One region of the Nocardia sp. NPDC057455 genome, then DNA from elsewhere that is predicted to be linked to it. Evidence: riboswitches for the same ligand, from Rfam matches in the RefSeq annotation. Region 1 holds a riboswitch; each other region holds the start of a gene.
What was found. A riboswitch is a leader RNA that binds a small molecule or an ion and turns the genes downstream of it on or off. The one in region 1 is predicted to bind S-adenosylmethionine.
Positions count from the first base shown of each region.

Region 2: another riboswitch for S-adenosylmethionine. It lies ahead of ACFU5M_RS14180 (rhodanese-like domain-containing protein); the one in region 1 lies ahead of ACFU5M_RS17130 (aminotransferase class V-fold PLP-dependent enzyme).
Region 3: another riboswitch for S-adenosylmethionine. It lies ahead of ACFU5M_RS28355 (hypothetical protein); the one in region 1 lies ahead of ACFU5M_RS17130 (aminotransferase class V-fold PLP-dependent enzyme).

Region 1 covers NZ_JBHVDM010000037.1:27,938-33,570, reverse strand. The annotation lists gene ACFU5M_RS17135 (Pls/PosA family non-ribosomal peptide synthetase) at 1-1,105, opposite strand, end outside; SAM riboswitch class IV at 1,811-1,924, shown strand; gene ACFU5M_RS17130 (aminotransferase class V-fold PLP-dependent enzyme) at 1,972-3,291, shown strand; gene ACFU5M_RS17125 (flavin reductase family protein) at 3,331-3,882, opposite strand; gene ACFU5M_RS17120 (YbaK/EbsC family protein) at 3,970-4,446, opposite strand; gene ACFU5M_RS17115 (2-oxo-4-hydroxy-4-carboxy-5-ureidoimidazoline decarboxylase) at 4,501-4,815, opposite strand; gene ACFU5M_RS17110 (crotonase/enoyl-CoA hydratase family protein) at 5,014-5,633, shown strand, end outside.
Region 2 covers NZ_JBHVDM010000028.1:53,781-59,413, forward strand. The annotation lists gene ACFU5M_RS14160 (MarR family winged helix-turn-helix transcriptional regulator) at 1-426, opposite strand, end outside; gene ACFU5M_RS14165 (type 1 glutamine amidotransferase family protein) at 487-1,116, opposite strand; gene ACFU5M_RS14170 (RpiB/LacA/LacB family sugar-phosphate isomerase) at 1,208-1,660, shown strand; gene ACFU5M_RS14175 (O-succinylhomoserine sulfhydrylase) at 1,825-3,039, opposite strand; gene ACFU5M_RS14180 (rhodanese-like domain-containing protein) at 3,036-3,452, opposite strand; SAM riboswitch class IV at 3,467-3,583, opposite strand; gene ACFU5M_RS14185 (hypothetical protein) at 3,647-4,096, opposite strand; gene ACFU5M_RS14190 (FAD-dependent oxidoreductase) at 4,473-5,633, shown strand, end outside.
Region 3 covers NZ_JBHVDM010000095.1:14,820-20,452, reverse strand. The annotation lists gene ACFU5M_RS28365 (glycosyltransferase) at 1-820, shown strand, start outside; gene ACFU5M_RS28360 (hypothetical protein) at 804-1,511, opposite strand; SAM riboswitch class I at 1,902-1,995, shown strand; gene ACFU5M_RS28355 (hypothetical protein) at 2,023-2,808, shown strand; gene ACFU5M_RS28350 (ABC transporter substrate-binding protein) at 2,918-4,537, shown strand; gene ACFU5M_RS28345 (ABC transporter permease) at 4,540-5,544, shown strand.

The DNA of each region.
Region 1 (5,633 bases):
TGACCGGGTCGAGATAGCGGGCGAGTCCCACGCCGCCGATCACCAGTTCGCCGGATTCCCCCTCGGCCACCGGATTACCCGCCTGGTCCACGACGACCAGGTCCCAACCGTTGAGCGGCAGGCCGATCCGGATCGGCCACCGGCCGTCCAAGCGCGCGGCGCACGCGACGACCGTGGCTTCGGTGGGGCCGTAGGTGTTCCAGACCTCGCGAGCCGCAGCACCGTTCCCGGCGAGTCGCTCGGCGAGTTCCGGCGGGACGGCCTCGCCGCCGAAGATGAGCAGGCGCACCGCCTCCAACGCCTCCACCGGCCAGGTCGCCGCCAGGGTCGGGACGGTCGAGACCACGCTGATCTCCCGCCGCACCAGCCACGGACCGAGATCGGCTCCGGTGCGCACCAGCTCACGCGGGGCGGGCACCAGGCAGGCGCCGTTGCGCCAGGCCAGCCACATCTCCTCGCAGGACGCGTCGAAAGCGACCGACAGGCCCGCGAGAACCCGGTCACCCGGACCGATCGGGGCGTCGTGGAGGAACAGGTCGGCTTCGGCGTCGACGAAGGCGGCGGCGTTGCGGTGGGTGACGGCAACCCCTTTCGGCGTGCCGGTGGAACCGGAGGTGAAGATGATCCAGGCGTCGTCGCCGGGAGCGGGCAGCGTCGACCAGGTCTGCTCGCGCTGCTGCTCCGCGGCGCGAATGCCCGCGGCCGTGGTCTCGATGCCATCGGCGGTCACGATCGCGGTGACCTGCGCCTCCCCGAAGACCAGCTGCGCGCGCTCGTCCGGGTCGTCGGCGTCGACCGGTACGTAAGCGGCGCTTGCGTAGAGGATGGCGAGGATGGTCACATAGAGCCCGCGGGTGCCCGACGGCATGCGCACGCCGACCCGATCGCCCGGCCGCACGCCCGCCGTGGCGAGACGGGCCATGATCTTCTCGATCTCGACGACCAGTTCCAGATAGGACAGCACGAGGTGACCGTCATCGATGGCGGGGGCGTCGGGATGGGCGAGTGCCGTCGCGGTCAGGATGTCGACGAGCGTCCTGGCCTCCGGCGCGCGATCGCCGCGTGACAACGGGCCCGCCGGCGCGTCGACGTCTGTCTCGAGCATGGTGCTCTGCGCACCTCCCATCGACTTGCCTCACACTTTCCCGTTGTTGTGTCATAGCTGGGTTACCAAAGGGCAAACAGCGCTATGGCCAGCTGTCCACGGTACTCGGGGTTGTCGTCGCTTGTTGTTCACCGGACCGGATGCCGGATCGGCAGGCGCGGTGCGTGTTGTTGCAGGTGGGATAGATATTCGCCACTCCGGCAAGGCAAATTGCTGGTTGGCGACTCGCCTGTCGTGTTCGCCAGAAGATCGCTGAACCGGGGGTGTGATTCGGCTCATCACAGTGATCCCGAACTGGTTCCCGCGAGGGCGCCGACAACGGGGTGCGTGGGGAGGCTGCTCGCTCCGGCCGGTCATGGAGGGAGCCGTAGCGGGCCGCCGCGATCGGGCTCAGCGCGTTCGATACGGATGGCGCCGGAGAAGCTCTGCCTCTACGGAGACGAGCGGGGCGCCGGAGCCGGCGTCGAGTCGCATCGGCGGCGGACCGGCCCGGCGGTAACCGCCGGGCGAACCGAGGCGGGCCCGCCCGAGAGCGGGAGCCGGTTGCCGGCGGGCGTGCGAAATCCCGAGGCGGGCGCGGCTCGCCTGTCGTCGTAGGGGTGCTTGTAATGGCCGACGCGTGGTGGTTATGTCCACGCGGTGCTCGTGGGGACTCGGGCGGAATGTGGTTGACAGCGCCGGGGCGCTTCTGCCACTCTCGGGTCTGGTCACGAGTGCCAGCGCAAAGCCCCGGCTTGCTGGCCGGCAACCCTCCTCCGCGGTGGGGTGCTCCGGGTGACGACCCGGCCGCCGCCCAACCGGGCGCGGCAAGCGCGGACTCGACGAATCATTCGATCGCGGGTCCCTGAGCCGACGGGATTCACGTGATGACTACTGCTGTCGACAACCCCTGTGCCGCCTTCGCCCGGGTATCCGGTGACGAACTGCGTGTGCCGCTGGTGCACGGCGGAACGGCGGCCTACGCCAACTTCGACTACGCCGCGAGCGCGCCCGCATTGACGCAGGTCACCGACCGTATACAGCAGTTGCTGCCGTACTACGCGAGCGTGCACCGCGGCGCGGGCTACGCCTCGCGGATCTCCACCGAGTGCTACGAAGCCGCTCGCGGTTCGGTGTCCCGGTTCCTCGATGCCGCCGACGACCAGGTGGTGGTCTTCACCCGCAACACCACCGACTCGCTGAACCTGCTCGCCTCCTGCGTCCCTGGTGACACCGTGGTGCTCGACATCGAACACCACGCCAACTTCCTGCCATGGACCAGGCGGGGCAGGCGCGTGGTGCAGGCCGCCGACACGGTCGAGGAGACCATCGGCAGGCTGGTCGCCGAACTGTGCAGCAGGCCCGCCGCATTGCTCGCGGTGACCGGCGCATCGAACGTGACCGGCGAGGTGCTTCCGCTGGAGCGGCTGGCCACCATCGCGCATCAGTGCGGCGCCCGGATCCTGGTGGACGCGGCCCAGTTGGCCCCGCATCGGCGGATCAGCCTGCGCGACACCGGAATCGACTACCTGGCGTTCTCCGGACACAAGCTCTACGCGCCGTTCGGCGCGGGTGTGCTGGTGGGCAAGCGGGATTGGCTCGACGCGGCGCAGCCCTACCTGGCGGGCGGCGGCGCGGTGCGCGAGGTGCGCAGCGACGCCGCCGAATGGGCACCCGCTCCGCAGCGGCACGAAGCAGGCTCGCCGAACGTGCTCGGCGCCGCCGCGCTGGCCGCCGCCTGTGACGCGCTCTGTGCCATCGACGCCGAAACCCTTGCCGCGCACGAACACCTGCTCGCCGACCGTCTCCGCGACGGCTTGGCCACGATTCCCGGCGTCCAGCTGTTGCGCATCTGGATCGATAGCCCCGACTCGGTCGGCATCGTCGCCTTCACCCTGGACGATTTCGCCCCCGGCCACGTCGCCGCCTATCTCTCCGCCGAACACGGCATCGGTGTGCGCGACGGACGTTTCTGTGCCCACCCATTGCTCACCCGCCTCGGCTTGGACGGCGCACTGCGCGCCAGCATCGGCCTCGGCACCACCTCCGCCGACGTGGACCGCCTGATCGAGGCGATCGCCACTCTCGCGCGAACGGGCCCCACGTGGAACTATGCCGCCGAGAACGGCGTCTGGAACCCCATCCCCGAAACGCGCCCCTTCACCTCCACCGCCCCCACCGGCGCGGCCCCCTGCCTGGTCGGCTGAAGCCGCGGTTTCCCGATCCGCGCGGGTTGCGAACTCGGGTCAGTCGCTCAGGGCGATCGGTCGGTAGTAGCGCCCGTTGTAGTACAGCAGTGGCGCGGCGGCGGGCTTCTCGTCGGTGTTGTCGTGGACCCGGGTGACCAAGCCGACGACGAAGGTGTGGTCGCCGATGGGGATGAGCTGGTGCACCGTGACGCGCATCCAGATCGGGGTGCCGTGCAGGACCGGTTCGCCGGTGTCCAGGGTGGTCCACAGGGCACGGTCGGTGAAGCGCTCCTGCGCGGTCCGGGAGAACCGGTGAGCCAGGTGCTGCTGGTGTTCGCCGAGGAAATGGATGACGGCCGACTCGGCGTCCAGCATGGCGGACAGGCTGGAGGAGGTGTGCGCGATATTGAACGACACCAGCGGCGGATCCAGCGACAACGAGGCGAAGGAGGTCGCGGTGAAGCCGACGGGCCCTTGCGGCGAAGTCAGCGTGACGACGGTGACGCCGGCCGGATAGTGGCGCATGGAGGCGCGATACTGCTCCGCGGTGATGCCGCTCAGATCATCGGGGATCTGTAGTTCCGTCTCGGGCCGTGGTGCTTCGGTCACCTCACGAACCTACGCCCGGACTCTCCGCCGTGAGGGTGGCGTGGGTCGCACTCGTGCCGGTATCGGGCTCGCCGCGACTATTCCGAGTCAGTCGACGTCGATCGGAAGACCCGCGGTGATCCGCAGCAACTCCGAGAAGGACGTGCGGAAGATGGTGTTCGGATGCCCGCCCGCGGCCCACAGCTCCCGGTGGCGTCCCAGCGCGTTGTCCACCCAGGTGGGCAGGTTGGTCGGGTGACCGACCGGTGCGACGCCGCCGATGGGCTGACCGGTCACCGCCCGCACCGTATCGGCGGGGGCGCGGGTCAGCGTCCCCTCCAGGCGCGCGCCGGTCTTCACCAAGTCGACCTGATGCGCCCCCGAGACCAGCAACAGCACCGGGTCGTCGTCGAGCAGGAACACCAGTGATTTCGTGATCGCCCCCAGGTCGACGCCGAGTGCCCGCGCGGCGTCCGCGGCGGTGTGGGTCGGTTCCGGTTGGGCGACGATGAGACCGTGATGACCCCGGGAGATGAGGGTGTCCGCGACCCGGCAGGCGACCGGTGGCAATGACGACCTGCGCATCTCACCAGGGTAGAGCGATTGCCGTCGGTACGCCGGGCAAGTCGCGCTGCGGGCTCAGTATTCCGGATAGCCCTCGGCGGGCCCGAGCATTCCGGCGATTCGCTCGCGGGTGATCCGCGCCAGTTCACCCGGGTCGCGTGACGAGACCGGTTCGTGCGCAATCGCTTCGAAGGCGCGGTCGACGTCCTGCCCGGACAACGCGAGCAGTTCGGCATCGGCCTTGCTCAGCAGCGCGTCCCGATCCGGATAGGGGCGAGCGTCGGCCAGCGTTGCTGCCCACGTCACGATGCAGCAGCATTCGTAGAGGGCGTGAATCGCGCGGCCGCGCGGCAAACCGTTGAATCGGCCCAGGCCGATTCCCCGATGCATCAGCATGGTGTCCTCCGGAAACCGACAGATGAGGTTTGCTGACTCGACCATGATCCGCTGTATCCCTTGCCGGGAACCAGTGCGCCGTCGCTAGTTTGCACAGGATTTACATATCGCGAGGCTGCACGGCGAATCCTCGCATACCGAGGTCGCGCGGGCCGGAATACCGGCCCGGTGTGGTCTCGATACGCTGTACAAATGACAGATTGGCAGGCTTTCACCGTCGAAACCAAGGATCACGTCGCGCAGGTGACGTTGATCGGCCCCGGTAAGGGCAATGCGATGGGTCCCGATTTCTGGCGCGAGTTGCCGGAGGTGTTCCAGGCGCTGGACGCCGATCCCGAGGTGCGCGCGATCGTGCTGACCGGCTCGGGGAAGCACTTCTCCTACGGTCTGGACCTGCCCGCGATGAGCGGCACGTTCGGTCCGCTGATGGCCGACCGCGCTCTGGCCGCGCCGCGCACCGACTTCCTCACCAGCCTGCGCAAGATGCAGGGCTCGATCACGGCGGTGGCGGACTGCCGCAAGCCGGTGATCGCCGCGGTGTCCGGCTGGTGCATCGGCGGCGGACTGGATCTGATCGCGGCGGCCGACATCCGCTATGCCAGTGCGGAGGCCAAGTTCAGCCTGCGTGAGGCCAAGGTCGCGATCGTCGCCGACGTCGGCTCGCTGCACCGGCTGCCCGGCATCATCAGCGAGGGGCACCTGCGGGAGCTGGCGTACACCGCCAAGGACATCGACGCCGCACGCGCGGAGAAGATCGGCCTGGTCAACGACGTCTTCGCGGATCAGGAGGCGGTGCTGGACGCGGCGCATGC
Region 2 (5,633 bases), on a different contig from region 1:
GTCCATCGCGGCGGACAACTCGGTGAGCACATCGACGGTCAGCGCGAGTTGCTCGCGGCCGAGTTCTTCCACGAGCCGTTCGGACATCGCCTTGTGCTGCGGGTCGATGCGGCGGACCGCGGCGAGGCCCGCGTCGGTGACAGCGACGAGTTTCGCTCGCCGGTGCGCGGGATTGGGGCGGTATTCGGCAAGTCCCTTGTCCACCAGCAGATCCGCGATGCGCTGCACGCTCTGGCGGGTGATGCCCATTTCGCGGGCGATTCCGGCGACCGGTAGCGGCGCGCGCAACACCGCGCCCAGCACCTGCCACCAAGCCGCGGTCAGTCCCGCCGGTCGCGCCAGTTCCTCGGCCACCGCGAGGAATCGGCCGTTCAACCGGAACGACGTGATCGCCGCCGTGGCGAACAGCTCCTGTTCAGCGGTCATGCTTCGCCTCCCGACGCCCGCGTCGGTGATCCGGCCGTCCGGATCACCGACGATTCTCGCTCACGCATGCTGCGCGTCGTATTCCGCGAGCACCGCCCAGCCGGCCGGATCGGCGTGCGCGAACAACCGATACCAGCCGTCCAGCACATGCGGCTCGTACACGCCGAGCCTGCCCAGTACCTCGCGCGCGAATTCGAACGGCGCGCTCGCGCTGGCGGTGATCACGTCACCGTCGGTGACGGCCGGGGCCTCGACGTAGTGGTCGGCGCCCGAATAGCCGCTGTAGAGCAGGAATTCCGCGACATTGCTGGTGTGCTTGCGGGTGTCGAGCAGGCCGGCCTTGGCCAGGCCGAACGTCGCGCCGCAGATCGCGGCGACCGGCACGCCCGCGTCGACGAACGCGCGCGCCTTGTGCGTGAACGCATCCAGCTCCGACCCCTCCCAGGTCTGCGCCCCCGGCAGGATCAGCATCGCGCTGTCGGCGGGCGTGAGCTCGTCGAGCACGACGTCCGGCACGATGCGCATGCCGCCCATGGTGGTGATCGGCTCCGCGCTCAGGCCGACCGTCTTCACCTGCCACGTTCCCGGCTCCCGGTGCCAGCTCGGCTTGTTGATGTGCGCGGTGGCCGCGCCCACCTCCCAGTCGGCGAGCGTGTTGTAAACGGCCATGTGCACTGTCCTCGTAACCATGACAGTATACTGTCATACATGACAGCATACTGTCAATGCTCAATCGGCGCGAAGCGGGAACACTCGGCGAACCGGCAACTACGCTGGGGGCATGCGCATTTCGGTGGCGGCGGACGAGCGAGTCGGAGTCGCTCGGGAATTGGTCGACGAGCTGCACAAGCGCGGTCTCGAGATCGTGCCGCACGGCGCGCTGTCCGACGCGGAGCGCGACGACTGGGCGTGGGCCAGCGAGGCGGCGGCCCGGGACGTCGCGTCCGGCCACGGCGACCAGGCGATCGTCTGCTGCTGGACCGGCACCGGCGCCTCGATCGCGGCCAACAAGGTCCCCGGCGTGCGCGCCGCGCTCTGCACCGACGCTTCGACCGCGGCGGGCGCCCGCACCTGGAACGATGCCAACGTCCTCGCCCTGAGCCTGCGTTCGACCTCCAGCGCCGAACTGCGGGAGATCCTCGACGCCTGGTTCACCACCGAACCGAGTTCGTCCCCGGACGACCAGGCGAACATCGCCCATCTCGCCGACATCGAACGCGCCGCCGACGCCTGAGGAAGCCTCCGGGCACTCCGTGTGGCGCACGGCGCATCGCCGCAGCACGGTCCGACTGGCCTTCGACCAGGACGAGGCCCCGAATCGACTGGTCCGCACGGCGCACCGTCGTCACCCGGCGTCATCGCGCCGATCGGCTGACCGATCGCGCGACGGTTTCCGGCTCAGGAGAGGGCGTTGTCCAAGTCGTCCAGGAGATCTTCGACGTCTTCCAGGCCCACCGAGATACGCACGACGCCGTCGGTCAGGCCGATGGTGGCCCGGCCTTCCGGGCCCATGGCGCGGTGCGTCGTGGTGGCCGGGTGCGTGATCAGGGTCTTCGCGTCGCCGAGGTTGTTGGAGATGTCGACTATGCGCAACCGGTTGAGGACTTCGAAAGCGCGCTTCTTCGCCTCGTTCGCGGGCGCGTTCAGTTCGAAGGTGACCACGGTGCCGCCCCCGCTCATCTGGCTGGTGGCCAGCGCGTGCTGCGGATGGGATTCCAGGAACGGGTACCGCACCCAGCTGACGGCCGGGTTGCTTTCCAGGAAACGAGCGATCCGCAGGGCGGACTCCGCCGAGTGGCGTACCCGCAGCGGCATCGTCTCCAGGCCCTTGAGCAGTGTCCACGCGTTGAATGGGCTCAGCGCCGGACCGGTATGGCGCATCAGCGTTTTCACCGGGCCATCGATGTAGTCCTGAGCGCCGAGGATCGCGCCACCGAGCACGCGGCCTTGGCCATCGATGTGCTTTGTCCCCGAGTAGACCACCACGTCGGCGCCGAGTTCGAAGCTACGTTGCAGCAGCGGAGTGGCGAACACGTTGTCCAGCACCACTTTCGCGCCCGCCGCGTGCGCCAGCTCGGTCACCCGGCGCACGTCGACCAAGGTCTGCATCGGATTGGCGGGCGTCTCGAAGAACACCGCCCGGGTGGGCACCGACAGCGCCTGTTCCCACTGGTCGAGATCCTCGCCGTCGACGAAGACGGTCTCCACGCCCCAGCGCGGCAGGATTTCGTTGCACACCACGAAGCACGAGCCGAACAGGCTGCGCGCCGCGACGAGCCGGTCGCCCGCCTTCAGCAGCGCGCCCAGCGCGGTGAACACCGCGGACATGCCGCTCGCGGTCGCGAAGCACGCCTCGGCGCCGTCGATCAGGCGCATCCGCTCCTCGAACATGGCCACCGTCGGGTTGCCGTAGCGGGAGTAGACGAAGTGCTCGACCTCGCCGGTGAACGCGGCCTCGGCGGCTTCGGCGCTCTCGTAGACGAAGCCGGAGGTCAGATAGAGCGCCTCGGCGGTCTCCTCGAAACCGGAGCGCCGCAACCCGCCGCGCACGCCCAGCGTCGCGGGACCGACGCCGCCGGGCAGCGGCTTGTCGAACGCGCCGCCGGTGATCACGACTGCCGCCAGGGCAGTCCGAGAGCACGCCAGCCAGCACTGCCGCGATGCCCGAATTCGTCGAGCGGGCCTTCGAAGCCCTCCAGCACGTTGTAGGAGGTGCGGTAACCCGCCGTGGTGGCGGCGATCGCCGCGCCTATCGAACGCTGACCGGAGCGACAGAGGAAGACGAGGGGAGCCTCGGGGTCGTGGCCGTCGAGCGCCTGCCGAAGCTGCTCGACGAACGCCTCGTTACGCGCGCCCGAGGAGTCGACCCACTCGATCAGCACGGTCGGCCGTTCGATCGCGCTCGTATCGGGGACGCCGACGAACTTCCATTCCGCTTCCGTGCGCACGTCCACGAGGACGGCTTCGGGATTGTCCCGCAGCAGCTCCCACGCCTGCTGCGGAGTGATGTCACCGGCATAACTCATGTGCACCTCCTGCGAATCCGCACTTGCCGCACCCGGGACCAGGGCGCCGCCAGGTCGTCACCCGGAGCACCCCACCGCGGAGGAGGGTTGCCGACCAGCAATGCCGGGGCTTGACACTGGTTCTCATGACCTTCGACTGAGATTGCACCGACCCGGGTCATCGTGTCAAACGGTGGCGCACACTGCGCGAACGCTCAGGTGCAGACCAGCCACTTGCCGCCGGATCTGGTGAGATTCCAGGTCGAGGTCCGCTCTCGCCCGTCCACCTTCGTGGTCACGGTCGCCTTGCCCCGGTCGCCGTCCATGATCGGGTTGTCGATTTTCGTGATCTCGACCGGCTTTCCGACGCCGTCCTGGCCCGCCAGCGGCGAGCGGCTCGCGTCGAAACCCAGGCACGCGGTGCCGGGCGGCGGTACGGCGTCGCTGCGGTTGGCGCCGTCCACGAAATTGCGGACGGCCGCCACGATGCGGTCGGCTTCTGTGACATTTTTCTCAGCCGGCGACAGCACACCACCGAGCACGATCGCGATCAACACGATCGCCGCGACCACCGCGGCCGCGATGAACGGGGCCGCCGAACGCTTGTCGGTCTGATCGACCCGGATGATCTCGTCCTCGCCCGCGGTCGGCTGCTGTTCGGTCATGGCTCGATGATCCCTGGTCGGCGCGGGTATCGAGCGCTCGGCCCCCGGCTGCGGACACCGGCGGAGCCGGCTCGGTCCCGGCGGCCGCGATAGGCCGCGCTCGAGCGGGTAAGCGACGATTGTGGCTTTTCACGGCATCCGCCGAGTTCACGCACCGACGCGGGGCGGCATCGACCATCCCGATAGAATCGCGGGAGGGCGGCCTGCTGTCATAGCGAATCGGCAGCTCCACGCCGCGGCGAACGGAGCACCGTGCAGCCACGAGCCGGCAACGCCGGCGTCCGCACCGAGGGTGCGACCGAGCCGGTGCGTCAACTTAGCCTAAGCTAAGCCAGACGTCCTTAATTGTTTCGACCATAAAGGTGCGCGTAAAGAGATGACCGAACAGAGTGCAGTAGAGGACGGCGGTGTTCGCGAGCCCTCCGTGGTGACGCAGGCTTCCTCCTCCGGGCCCGACGCGCACACCGCGAGGACCCGCCCGCTCCGCATCGCGATCGTGGGCGCCGGACCGGCCGGGATCTACGCCGCCGACGCACTGATGAAGTCCGATGCCGAGGTGAGCATCGACCTGTTCGAGCGCATGCCCGCGCCCTTCGGGTTGATCCGCTACGGCGTCGCGCCCGACCACCCGCGGATCAAAGGCATCATCACCGCCCTGCACAAGGTGCTGGACAAGCCGCAGGTGCGCCTGCTGGGCAATATCGACTACGGCACCGACATCACGCTGGACGACCTGCGGGCCTTCTACGACGCGGTGATCTTCTCCACCGGCGCCAACGCCGACCGCGCGCTGCCCATCCCCGGCATCGATCTCGACGGCTCCTTCGGCGCCGCCGACTTCGTCTCCTGGTACGACGGCCACCCCGACGTCCCCCGCACCTGGCCGTTGGACGCGGAGAAGGTCGCCGTCCTCGGCGTCGGCAACGTCGCCCTCGACGTCGCCCGCGTGCTGGCCAAGACCGGCGACGAACTGCTGCCCACCGAGATCCCGCCGAACGTCTACAAGGGCCTCACGGCCAACAAGGCCGTCGAGGTCCATGTCTTCGGCCGCCGCGGGCCCGCCCAGGCCAAGTTCACCCCGCTGGAACTGCGCGAACTCGACCACTCCCCCACCATCGAAGTCATCGTCGACCCCGAGGACATCGACTACGACGAGGGCTCCGAAGCCGCGCGCAGGCATTCCAAGCAGGTCGACATGGTCGCCAACACGCTCGAGCAGTGGGCCATCCGCGACGCCGGCGACCGGCCGCACAAGCTGTTCCTGCACTTCTTCGAATCCCCCACCGAAGTGCTCGGCGAGAACGGCAAGGTCGTCGGCCTGCGCACCGAGCGCACCCAGCTCGACGGCACCGGTAACGTCAAGGGCACCGGCGTGTTCAAGGACTGGGACGTGCAGGCGGTGTACCGCGCCGTCGGCTATCTGTCGCAGAACCTGACCAACCTGCCGTTCGACGACCAGGCGGGCACCGTGCCGAACGAAGCGGGTCGCGTGATCGCCGACGAGAACGCCGACGGCGCCGCGCGCTACCTGCCCGCC
Region 3 (5,633 bases), on a different contig from region 1:
GGCGGAGGAGGTGTCGACGCCGGTGCTGATCTTCCTGGACGCCGACGTGCGGCTGGCCCCGACCGCGCTCGCCGCGGCGGTCGGCGCGCTGCGCAGACGTGGAGCCGCGCTGGTCTCGCCGTGGCCCCTGCAAGTGGCCGATTCCGTGGCGGAGGCCGTGGTGCAGCCCCTGCTGTGCTGGTCGTGGGCTTCGACACTGCCGATCGGCGTGGCCGAACGAAGTCTGCGGCCCGCTACGGCGGTGGCCTGCGGCCAGTTCCTCGTGTTCGACAATGCCGCGTACCGTGCGGTCGGCGGCCACACGGCCGTGGCCGGGAGCGTCACCGAGGACCTCGACATCGCCCGCACGTTGCGGCGAGCCGGTCACGCCACCGTTCTGGTGGCCGCGGGAGAGCTGGCCCGCACCAGGATGTATCGCGGCGCCGCCGAACTGGACGCGGGCTACACTCGCTGGCTTTGGTCGGCCTACGACGGCACGGTCACGGGCGGAGCGGCGGTGGGATCTGTTGCCGCCTTTGCCTATTGGGTACCACCCGTGGCCGCGGTGCTCGGCCGGGGCGCGGTTCGCCGGACGGGCGCGATCGGCTGGCTCGCCGCCGTCGCCGGGCGACTGCTGGCCCGCTCGACCGAAACCGGCGGCCCGCTGGGACGCTCGGATGTGCTGGCCGCCCTCGCGCATCCGGTGTCGGTGGCGGCGTATCTGCTGCTGTGGGCGCGTTCCCACCGGGCCCGCCGCCGCGGCACGGCGCACTGGAAGGGGCGCTCGCTCACCGGAACGGCACCGCGCCGCGACGGCCGCGACATCATGGGACCGCGGTGATTCCGACCGTCGGCAGGAAGAAGCAGGACTTGGCGCCGTTCTGGACCGTGCCGAACACCGCGGCGAGAACGGTGCCCTTGCCGGTGTCCACCGGGACCGCGCGCACCCCGCCCATCGGAAGGGCCGCGAAGAGGAAGTCGCGGATCGCCTGCTCGGCACCGGCCCGCAGGTCCGCTGGAACGGCCGCGGGGATCATCGCGCGGGCGACTTCGGGCAGCGGACCCATGGCGGCCGTTCCGCTGCGTCCGTTGCTCAGGTTGAGCCAGGCCACCTGCATCCCCGCGGTATTCGCGCCGTCCGGTCCGAGGCCGTAGGGCACGAAGGTGAACATGGCCTGCCCGGCCTTGACGGCGCTGAGGTCCAGGCCGGGAAGCTGCACGGTGTTCTTCGGCCACGGCCCGGGAATGGCGCCCGCCACCGCGGGCGCCAGACCGGCGGTGGTGTTGTCGAGGCAGAACGCCGACGCGCTCGGGTACGCGAACGGCTGGATACCGAGCGCGCGCAGCGCGTCGAGCGCGGTTTGGTAAGCGCCGAACAGGTCACCGGGGGCGGCGATCGGCGCGGAAAGATCGGAGAACGCGGGAATCGTGGCCTCCGGAGCCGCGAACGCGGCACCCGGCCCGGCGAGCACGAGGGCGACCGAACCGGTCGCGACAGCGGACAACTGGGTCAGACGGCGCAATATGGTCACTTATCCTCCTCATCGGCGGAACGATCGAGGGGCACAGTACTCCGGCAAACGGCTCCAACAGCACAGATTGCGTACAGCAATTTCATGGCGAGTCTTGTTTGCCCGAAACTGGCCTCCGCGTGGCCGACTCGCGTTTCCAGCCCTGGCGATAGTCGTATGCTGCATCCGGCCGCCGGTATACGGCGCGAACGCCCATCCGCGAGGACGTGACAGGCTCGCACCGCCCTCGGCACAGCAGCGCAGCAGCGCACGCCTGGTTACTACAAGAACCCGATCTATCCGCGTAGACAAGATCTACGCTCACGGTGATTACTTCTCTTGTTCCAGCCTTCTCCTGCTGGGCATCATGATTCGGCTTGCCCCTGACATCGGTTGACAGGGGGTCGGCGCCAACCATCCAGAGCGACCGAGAGACCTGGCTCGTCGACGTCGCAGCAACCCCCCGGCCACCGGGTGCGGGTGCTTCCGCCGGGACCGATGGAGGAATCGAAGTGATCATCGAGGACCCGTCATGAGTGCGTCCACCGCACCCGACGCCGCCGCACCCGAAACCGTCGCGCCGCGTGAACCGGTCCCGACCGGCGCACTCGCCCCCGCGCCGGAATCCGCCGATTCCGGCACGACGCCGCCTGTGGCCGAGACCCGGCATCCCTGGCGCTGGGTGGTCGGTGCCGCCGCACTGATCCTGCTCGCCCAGTTCGTGCACGGGCTGGCGACCAATCCGGGCTGGGACTGGCCGACGTTCGCGCGATACGTCACCGCGAATTCGGTGCTGTCGGCGTTGCGGGTCACCGTGGAGCTGACCATCTGGGGCACGGCGCTGGGCTTTCTGCTCGGCACCGCGCTCGCGGTCGCCCGGCTGTCGAACGGCGTCGGCAGCGGCACCAATCAGTTGCAACTGCTGGTCAAGTGGAACGAGCAGAACCGGGCCGACGGGCTGGCGCCGATCGACATCGCCTACTTCCAGCAGGTCACCGACTACTACCTGGCGCTGGCCTCACAGCGGCTGGACGGCTATCTCGGCCCCAACCCGACCGCGATCTACCACGCGGCCACCGCGAAGCAGACCAAGATCGTGGGCACCTTCTCCGGTGCGGGCGAGGCGCTGCAAGGTGAGATCGCGGTGCTCACCAAGAAGGACAACGGGCTGATCACCGCCGTGCAGCACGCGCTGGCCTACGCCCCTAGAGCACGGCGCCTACCAGCAGGTGATCGACCGCTGGGGCCTGCGCAACGAAGCGGTCACCGAATCTCGAATCAATCCACCCGGCCTGCCCGAGAAGCGCTGAGCCGATGACGCAGCAGTGCCGCCGTATGCCCGGCCGACCGTTGGCGATCGGTGTCGCCGATGCCTTTCCCCACCCGCGCGAGCAGCTCGCCCGCCTCGACGTATCTGGAGTCGCCTCGTGATCCGAACCCGTCACCGAATCGTCGCGCTGGCCGGCGCGCTCGCCGCGGCCACCACCGTGGCCGCCTGCGGCAGTGATTCGGCCGCGCCCGGCGGCGACGCGGGCCCGCCCCGTCCGGGCGGCACCCTGCGCTACGGCCTGTCCCAGGCGCCGACCTGCTCGGACCCGGCCCAGGCAGGCACCAACCAGACGTTGTACGTGGCCCGGCAGATCGTGGATTCGCTGACCGACCAGGATCCGACCACCGGCGAGCTGAAGCCGTGGCTGGCGCAGAGCTGGGAGGCGACCCCCGACGCGAAGGTCTTCACCTTCCGCCTCGTCGACGGCGTCACCTTCAGCGACGGCACGCCGCTCACCGCCGACTCGGTGCGCAACACGTTCGATTCGGTCGTGCAGCTCGGCTCGGGCAAGGCGCCCTTGGGCAGCAGCTACCTCACCGGCTACGTGGGCACCACCGCCGTCGACCGGCTCACCGCACGGGTCGAGTTCAGCAAACCCAACGCCCAATTCCTACAGGCGTCCTCGACCGCCCAGCTCGGCATCCTGGCCGACGCGACCACGGCGAAGCCGGCCGAGCAGCGCTGCCTCGGCGACAACGTCGGCAGCGGGCCGTTCACCTACGCGGCCTATCGCCAGGACTCGTCCGCGACGCTGGCCAAGCGCACCGGCTACCACTGGGGTTCGGCGGTGTTCGCCCATCGCGGCGAGGCCTACCTGGACAAGATCGAGTTCACCGTGGTGCCCGAATCCGGCGTGCGCACCGGCAGTCTCGCCTCCGGACAGCTGGACGCGATCAGCGACGCGCTGCCGCAGGACGCTCCGCAGATCGAGGCGGCGGGCGGCCGGGTGCTCAGCACCGCCAACCCTGGTGTGCCGTTCGGCTTGCAGGTGAACGTCACCCGCGGACCGCTGCGCGATCCGGCGGTGCGCCGGGCGCTGCTGCCCGCCCTCGATCGCAGGCAACTGGTGGACACCGTGCTCGGCCCGAAGTTCAAGCCCGCCACCAGCACGCTGGCCAGCACCACACCCGGTTACACCGACCTGTCGACGCGCCTGGCCCACGACCCGGCGAAGGCGCGCACCATCCTCGACCAGGCCGGCTGGGCGCCCGGCCCGGACGGCATCCGGACGAACAACGGTGCGCGGTTGACGTTCTCGGTGCTGTTCAGCCAGGTCTTCGCGGGCAACCAGGCGATCCTCGAACTGGTGCAGCAGCAGCTGCGGCAGGTCGGCGTCGAGCTGAAACTGGACCTGGTGTCGGTGGCGGAGACCACGGCACGGCAGAACACCAAGGACTTCGACACCTTCTACGGCAACACCACCCGCGCCGACGGCGACATCCTGCGCACCTCCTTCGGTCTGGAAGGGCGCAATCTCAATTCCCGCGGCCCCATCCCCTCCTTGGACGACGCACTGAACGGACAGGTTGCCACCCTCGACACTCCGACCCGCAACGGGCTCATCCGAACCGCGCAGGAGCAGGTGCTCGACGCCGGGCTGCTGATCCCGACCGTCGAGCTGTCCCAGGCGATCGGGGCGGGTGCGAACACGCAGGATCTGAAGTTCGAGGCCTCGGCGCGGTTGCAGTTCTTCGACACCTGGCTGAGCGGACGATAGTCGTGGCGCGCTATCTGGTCCTGCGGGCATTGCAGGCGATCTGGGTGCTGTGGGCGGCGTTCACGCTGTCGTTCGTGGTGCTGTACCTGCTGCCCGCCGACCCGGTCTCGATCGCGGCCGACGGCGGCGGCTCGGGCACGCCGGTGGACAAGGCCGCCATCGCCGAATTGCAGGCCCGCTACGGGCTGGATCGGCCGCTGTGGGAGCAGTATTGGACCGCGCTCGGGCATGCCGTGCGCGGCGATCTCGGGCACTCCATCGCCACCGGGCAGCCGGTCACGGGCGCGATCGGTGACGCGCTGCCCGCCACGCTCGCATTGACCGGCACCGCGCTGTTCTTCGCGGTCATCGGTGGCGTCGCGCTGGCGTTCGCGGCGTCTCAGAGCCGTCGGCCGTGGCTGCGCAACGCCTTGGCCGCGCTGCCGTCGCTGGGTGTCTCGGTGCCCACCTTCTGGACCGGACTGCTGCTGCTGCAGGTGTTCTCGTTCCAGCTGCGGCTGGCGCCCGCGTTCGGCGGGCACGGGTTCGCGGGCACGGTGCTGCCCGCGCTCACCCTGGCGCTGCCGATCGGCGCGGTCATCGCGCAGGTGCTCACCGCCGGGCTGGAGACGACCTGGCGTCAGCCGTTCGTCGACGTGGCCCTGGCCAAGGGCGGATCACGCTGGTGGGTGCAGCGCACGCACGTGCTGCGCCCGGCCAGTGTGCCCGCGTTCACCATCGCGGGAGTGCTGGTGGGCAACATGCTCGCCGGATCGGTGGTGGTGGAGACGGTTTTCGCCCGCCAAGGCGTCGGGCGGCTGACCCAGACCGCGGTGCTGGCGCAGGACATCCCGGTGGTGCAGGGCATCGTGCTGCTCACCTCGGTGGTGTTCGTCAGCGTCAATCTCGCGGTGGATCTGCTGTATCCGCTGCTCGATCCGCGCATCGCCGCCCGCTCCCGCGCCGTGGGCAGCCGGTCCGAGCAGACCGCCGTCGACGCCGCCGAGGAGGCGATCATCCGTGCCTGAAGCCGCTTACGTCATTCGTACCGCCGCCGGACTCGCGCTCGGCGCGCCGCCGGCCGAGGAGGTGAAAACTCGTGGTTGACGTCATCGAA